Linked DNA regions of Solidesulfovibrio fructosivorans JJ]. The protein of the gene in region 2 binds, or shares a complex with, the protein of the main gene of each other region. Links are inferred from orthologs where the notes say so. Each region holds a gene or a part of one and is shown on either strand. Other genes may lie near its edges.

Evidence for each region. Proteins that work in one complex are often made in the same cells at the same time.
Region 1: the proteins of gcvH (region 2) and DESFRDRAFT_RS18510 are in contact, whole or in part, in a crystal structure (PDB 3A7A), measured with the Escherichia coli proteins. The link is inferred for Solidesulfovibrio fructosivorans JJ] from one-to-one orthologs.

What each region holds. Positions count from the first base shown.
Region 1 is NZ_AECZ01000041.1:13,996-17,266, reverse strand. Bases 214-3,046 are described here. They hold DESFRDRAFT_RS18510 (lipoate--protein ligase), read left to right. Parts: upstream 214-1,057; coding sequence 1,058-2,035; downstream 2,036-3,046. Other genes in these bases: DESFRDRAFT_RS18500 (Fur family transcriptional regulator), read right to left, coding at 3,003-3,046; DESFRDRAFT_RS18505 (potassium channel family protein), read right to left, coding at 2,265-2,993; DESFRDRAFT_RS18515 (methyl-accepting chemotaxis protein), read left to right, coding at 214-998. Outside these bases: DESFRDRAFT_RS18520 (hypothetical protein), read right to left, coding at 1-144; more of DESFRDRAFT_RS18515, read left to right, coding at 183-213; more of DESFRDRAFT_RS18500, read right to left, coding at 3,047-3,271. UniProt on the Escherichia coli protein: Catalyzes both the ATP-dependent activation of exogenously supplied lipoate to lipoyl-AMP and the transfer of the activated lipoyl onto the lipoyl domains of lipoate-dependent enzymes.
Region 2 is NZ_AECZ01000022.1:54,671-57,798, reverse strand. The notes cover bases 204-2,893. They hold gcvH (glycine cleavage system protein GcvH), read right to left. Parts: upstream 1,891-2,893; coding sequence 1,516-1,890; downstream 204-1,515. Other genes in these bases: nikR (nickel-responsive transcriptional regulator NikR), read left to right, coding at 2,823-2,893; DESFRDRAFT_RS14770 (class I SAM-dependent methyltransferase), read left to right, coding at 2,114-2,809; gcvPA (aminomethyl-transferring glycine dehydrogenase subunit GcvPA), read right to left, coding at 204-1,500. Outside these bases: aminomethyl-transferring glycine dehydrogenase subunit GcvPB, read right to left, coding at 1-172; more of gcvPA, read right to left, coding at 169-203; more of nikR, read left to right, coding at 2,894-3,128. UniProt on the Escherichia coli protein: The glycine cleavage system catalyzes the degradation of glycine. The H protein shuttles the methylamine group of glycine from the P protein to the T protein.

The sequences.
Region 1 (3,271 bases), on a different replicon or contig from region 2:
CGCGAAATTGATCTTGGAGAAGCGTTGGCCGTCCATGAGTCGCACACCGGGCAGGAATGTGACGAATGTGATCACGATCAGCACAATACCCGCACTGATGCCGTGCAGCTTGTCCGTGGCCAGCAACAACAGCGTTGCGAGCATCAGGTAGGCCGCCCGCTTTTGTTCCGGACTCGCCGGGCGTGGTGTCCCAGGCCTCCGAGGAGCTTTCGGCCCAGATCGGGCAATCCAATCAGGGAACGGAAATCCAGAGTACGCGGATGGGGGAAATCGCCGCCGCCATGGAGGAGATGAACGCCACGGTGATCGAGGTGGCGAAAAACGCGGCCGATGCCGCGGAAGCGGCGGTCCATACCGGCCAAAGCGCCAAGGACGGCGCGAACGTGGTCTCGAAGGCCGTGACCGGCATCGGCAAGGCCCGTACGCAGGCGTTGGCACTCAAGGAAACCATGTCCCTGCTCGGCGGACAGGCCAAGGATATCGGGGCGGTTCTCAGCGTGATTTCCGACATCGCCGACCAGACCAATCTGCTTGCCTTAAATGCCGCCATCGAGGCGGCGCGCGCCGGCGAGGCCGGGCGGGGATTCGCCGTGGTTGCCGACGAGGTGAGAAAGCTCGCGGAAAAAACCATGGCCGCCACGGCCGAGGTCGATCAGGCCATCCGGGATATCCAGAGGCGGACCACGGAAAGCCTCGACGGCGTGGAGCGGGCCGTGGACTCCATCGAGGAGGCGACCGGGCTGGCCGGGCAGTCCGGGGATTCCCTGGAGGAGATCGTGGCCCTGGTCGAGCGGACCTCGGGCCAGGTGCGCTCCATCGCCACGGCGGCGGAACAGCAATCCGCCACGAGCCAGGAGATCAGCCGCAGCGTGTCCGACGTGTCCCGCATCTCGGTGGAGCTTTCCGAGGCCATGCACCATTCCTCCCAGGCCGTGGAGTCGATGGCTGCCCAGGCGCAGGCTCTGCAAGGACTCATCGACGACATGAAGCGGTCGTGACGCCGGCGCCCCCCGCGCGATAACACGGCATTGTCGAAAAGACGAAGACGAGGTGCCCTGTGCGCTCCTTGCATCTGGAAACGACCGACCCGGCGGTGAATCTCGCCACCGAGGAATGGCTGTTGCGCCACGACACGGCGGATGTCTTCATGTTGTGGCGCAACAGGCCGTCCATCATCATCGGCCGCAACCAGAACGCCCATGCCCAAATCAATGCGGCGTTCGTCGCGGCCCAGGGCATTCCTGTCGTCCGGCGGCTGACCGGCGGCGGCGCGGTATTTCACGACCTCGGGAACGTGAATTTCACCTTCATCACGACCGGGCGGACAACCACCGCGTTGGATTTCAAGCGGTTTACCGATCCCATTGTCGCGGCCTTGCAGAAACTCGGCGTGCCGTGCCGCCTGGACGGCCGCAACGACCTGACCGTGCACGGCCGGAAGATATCGGGCAATGCCCAGTTCGCTTTGGGAAACCGCGTCTTGCACCACGGGACGTTGCTGTATGCCGCCTCCATGCCGGACATCGCCCGGGCGCTTGTCGTCAATCCGGCGAAATACAAGGACAAGGCTGTCAAAAGTGTTACGGCGCGCGTGGCCAATATCCGTTCGTTTTTGCGGGTGCCGTTGTCCGTCGAGGACTTTATCCAATTCGTCTTCCATGAAATCGATGCGGGCGGCTCTAAGGGGGATAACCGGCTGACGCCTGATGCGCAACGCGGCATCGCGCTGCTCGCGGACAGAAAATACCGTTCATACGATTGGAATTTCGGCTGTTCGCCGCGCTATGCCTTTTCGAAATCCATTCGAACCGGGGGCGGCGTGGTCGAAATACACTTCGATGTCAAAGAAGGCCTCATAACGGAATTGAAGTTGTACGGCGAATATTTTTTCAAAGAAGACGGTGCTGTTCTGGAAACTCGAATCAGGGGGTGCCGTCATACGCGGGAAGCGATCGCGAATCGTCTGCGCGATGTCCATTTGGAGGACTACATGGTCGGCGTTGGCGTGGACGCCTTTGTGGACTGTTTTTTTTGATGGGCGCGCAAGCCGTATTGTTCGCGATGCGGCCAGGCCAGGCGCTGGTTGGAGCCGTTCCATGAAGAGTGTTTTCGAAAATGATGCCGGGGGGAAACCTTTCTTGTAGAAAGGTTCTCCCCCCGGCCCCCCTTTCCAAGACTCTTCACGGTGACAGCGTAGGATCGTTACCGCATCTGTACCCGTTGAAAAGTTTCGGAAGGGGAGAGCGCGAGAGGGGAAACCCTTTTCAAAGGGTTTCCCCTCTCGCATTCTCTTTCTCCTTCGCCGTCGGCGCGAAATGGCGGCCCATGAGCAGGGCGATGAACACCACGAGGTAGATCTGGCCGATGAGCGCCTCGTAGGCGGCCAGCATCCGGGCCATGGCCGAAACCGGGGTCACGTCGCCGAAGCCGGCTGTGGTCAGGGTGATGACGCTGAAATAATACAGCGTGATGGAAGGATACGCTCCAAGTCCGCCGTCGGGACCGCGCACCGCCCCCGGCGTGGCCAGGCAGGCCAGGGCGTAAAGCTGGGTCCACAGCGCGGCCATGAGCATGAAGACGATGATGCCGGCCATGATGTTGTCGAGCGGCATCTTGCGTTGTCGGAAAAGCCAGGCCAGCATGAAAACGATCAGCATCAGGTCGAAGACGCAGCTGCAGGCCAGCGTCAGGGTCGTCAGCGGCAGGCTGTTGAAGAAGGAATTGGCCACCGCGCCCGCCAGGGCAAAGGAGCCCATGGCCAGAATGCAGACGGAAAACCAGTGCCGTTGGCTGAGGAGCAAAAATCCGACGAGGTAGAGCGCCAGCAGGAGCATCGGGCCGAAAAGCTCGCCCCGGTGCGTATCCAGGGGCACCATCAGCAGGTGGGCGCAAATGATGATGCCGAGCGCGATGCTGTGCCGGTATGCGGCGATGGCGGTCGCCACAGGCCGATTTTTGACGTCGGACCTGGGAAGCAGGAGCAGGCGGGGCATGTGGGGACGCTATCCGTTCCCGGAGGCTTTCTTCTGGCAGTCCGGACAAATGCCGTAGAGGTAGAGCTTGTGGGCGGTGAGCTTGAAGCCGTGGCGGCGGGCGACTTCCTCCTGGAGACGTTCGATGGACGGGTCCACCACCTCCACGTTGATGCCGCAGCATTCGCAGATGAGGTGGTCGTGGTGGCTTTGGCCGTACAATATCTCGTAACGCAGGGCCCCGTCGCCGAATTCCACGGCCTTGGCCAGCCCCGAATCGGCCAGCAACTTGAGCGTGC
Region 2 (3,128 bases):
TGCGGGAAAGCTCGGTGAAGTGACGCACCACGTCGAGTTCGGAGAGCGAGGGCAGCCGGGGCGAACCTTCGCGCAAGAGCCCGCCGGGCAGAAAGTCGATGGGTTCGGTCTTGGGCTTTTCCGGCCACACGCCTTCCCGTCCGGGGCGGGACTTGGAAAACACGGTGCTCATAGGATTTTCCCCAACCGCCTGGCCAGACGGTCGATTTCGGAACGCTCGTGCGTTTCTGTGCAGCAGATAAGGAGCGCGTTCCCCAGCCCCTTGTAGTAGCGGCCCAGCGGAAAGCCCGGGATGATGCCGTCGTCCATGAGCTTTCTGGCCGCGAGCTTGGCGCTCACCGGTAGCAGGGCGGCGAACTCGTTGCCGAAAGGAGCGTCGTTTAAAAGCCGCACGCCGGGAATGGCCGCGAGCTTCATGGCGGCGTAGTGGGCGTTTTCGATGGAAAGCGCCGCCTGCCGCGTAAGTCCCTCCTCGCCGGTCAGGCAGAGGTTTATGAGCGCGCGCAGGGCGCAAAGGGCCTGGTTGGAGCAGATGTTGGAGGTGGCCTTCTGCCGCCGGATGTGCTGCTCGCGGGCTTGCAGGGTCAAAACGTAGCCGGTGCGACCGGCGGCGTCCTTGGTGCGGCCGGCGATGCGGCCGGGCATCTGGCGCACCAGCGACTTCTTGCAGGTCATGATGCCGAGGTACGGGCCGCCGAAGGAAAGCGGCAGACCCAGGCTCTGCCCCTCGGCCGTGGCGATGTCCGCGCCCATGGCCCCGGGGGTTTTGAGCACCGTCTGGAGCACCGGGTAGCAGGACATGATGGACACGGCCCCGGCCGCCGCCGCCTTGGCGAAAAGCTCGGTGAAGTCCTGGACCTGGCCGAAGAAGTTGGGGTTTTGCACCACAACCGCCGCGGTTTGCTCGTCGATGGCCTCGGTCAGCCCGTCCATGTCGTCGCAGCCGTCCTTGTGGGGCACGGTGACCAGCTCGAGATGGAGGTTCTTGGTGTAGGTGGCCAGCACGATGCGGTAGATGGGGTTCACCGTCTCGCTGACCACGGCTTTTTTGCGCTTGGTGTGGCGCACGGCCATCATCAGCGCCTCGTAAAGCGCCGTGCCGCCGTCGTAGCCCCCGGCATTGGCGCATTCCATGCCGAGAAGCCTCGTGACGGCGGTCTGGTATTCGAAGATGGCCTGCAACGTGCCTTGGGAGGCTTCGGGCTGGTAGGGGGTGTAGGCGGTATAGAATTCGCCGCGCGAAAGGAGCAGGTCCGAGGCGGCGGGAACGTAGTGGTCGTAAAAGCCGCCGCCGAGGAAGCTCGTCATGTCGATCCGGTTCTTGGCGGCCAGACCTTCCATGGTCGCGCGCACGGCCATTTCCGTCCCGCCCCGGGGCAGGTCGAACCGTTTGGGCCGAAGCGACGGCGGAATCTCGGCGAAAAGCTCGGCAACGTCGCGGGCGCCGACAACCGCCAGCATTTCCCGGACTTCTTCGGGCGTATGGGGGACGTAGGGCATGTCCTTCTCCCGCGATCAGTGCTCGGCCTTGGAAATTTCCTCGTACTCCTCGGGCGAAAGCAGGTCCGCCGGCTCGGCTGACAGGCGCACCCGGAGCATCCAGCCCTCGCCGAAGGGATCGGCGTTGATCTTTTCCGGATTCGATTCGAGCTCCGCGTTGACCTCGATGACTTCACCGGAGACCGGGCAATAAAGCTCGCTGGCCGCCTTGACGGATTCCACGGAACCCATCTCCTGGCCGGCTTCGAGTGTGGCGCCCACTTCCGGCAGCTCCACATACGTGATGTCGCCGAGCTGTTCCTGGGCGAAGTCGGTGATGCCGATCACCGCGATTTCGTCCTCGACCCGTACCCACTCGTGGGTCTTGGTGTAGAGTAGGTCCTTTAACATGGCGCGTGTCCCTCCATGGCGTGTGCAGCTTGGCCCGCCGCAACAAGGATTGCGGGCAGGCTCCGAATACCCCTTTGCGCAGCCTGGGGCAAGACGTGGGGCCGTTCGGCGCGGTTGCCTCACCGAACAATCGTCGTTGCCGACACCGGTTGCACTGACGACGCTTTCGCGGTAACACGGTTGACGCGGTCAATTGCACGAATGGTCCGCTATGGAGTCTTGAGTGCCCGGTAATTATGCTGCTGCGCCGCTTTTGGCCGCCAATTCGACCCCGCCGGACTGGTGCGGCAACCGGCTGCATCTTTCCATCGCCGGTCACGATTTCGATTTGCGTCGTGACCAGGATATGGACGCGTTGTGGGAATCCCTGGGCCAGGACGGTTTCGGCGCGGACGAGCGCATGCCGTACTGGGCCGAGATATGGCCGGCGAGCCTGCTTTTGACCGCCTGGCTGGCGGTGCGGCAAGGCGATGTCGCTGGCCGGCGCTGCCTGGACCTCGGCTGCGGCATGGGGCTGTCGGCCCTGGCCGGGGCGGCTGTCGGTGGCCACGTCGTGGCCGTGGATTACGAGGAGGCCGCCGTTGCCCATGCCGCCCGAAACGCCGGGCAAAACGGGCTGCGCCTGGACCTGGCCGTCATGGACTGGCGGCGGCCCTGCTTCGCGGCGGGGCGCTTCGAGCGGATCTGGGGCAGCGATATTTTGTACGAAGCCCGGTTTTACGCGCCCCTGGTGACGCTTTTCCGGGAGATGCTGGCTCCGGGCGGCCGCATCTGGCTGTCCCAGCCCTGGCGGCAGGTGTCGGAACCGGTGTGGGAGCGGCTTTCCGCCGACGGCTTCACCGTCGTCAAGGCGCACGAGGAATCGGTGTCCTTTTCCACGTACCGCTCCACGGTGAGCCTTTACGAGATTAGTCTGTAAAAGGGGGAGGCACATGGGCCAGACGATCCGCTTCGGCGTGTCGCTTAATTCCGAGCTGCTCGAGAAATTCGACGCGCTTTGCGACGAGAAAAGCTATCAGACCCGTTCCGAAGCCATTCGCGACCTGATCCGGGGCGTTTTGGTCCAGAAGGAATGGGAACAGACCGACAAGGAAGTGGCCGGCGTCCTGACCCTGGTCTACGACCACCATACGTCCGACCTCGCCCAGCGGCTCATCGAGATCCAGCACGAGGACCCCGAAGTGATCCTTTGCACCATGCACGTGCACATCGACCACCACAACTGCCTGGAAGCCCTG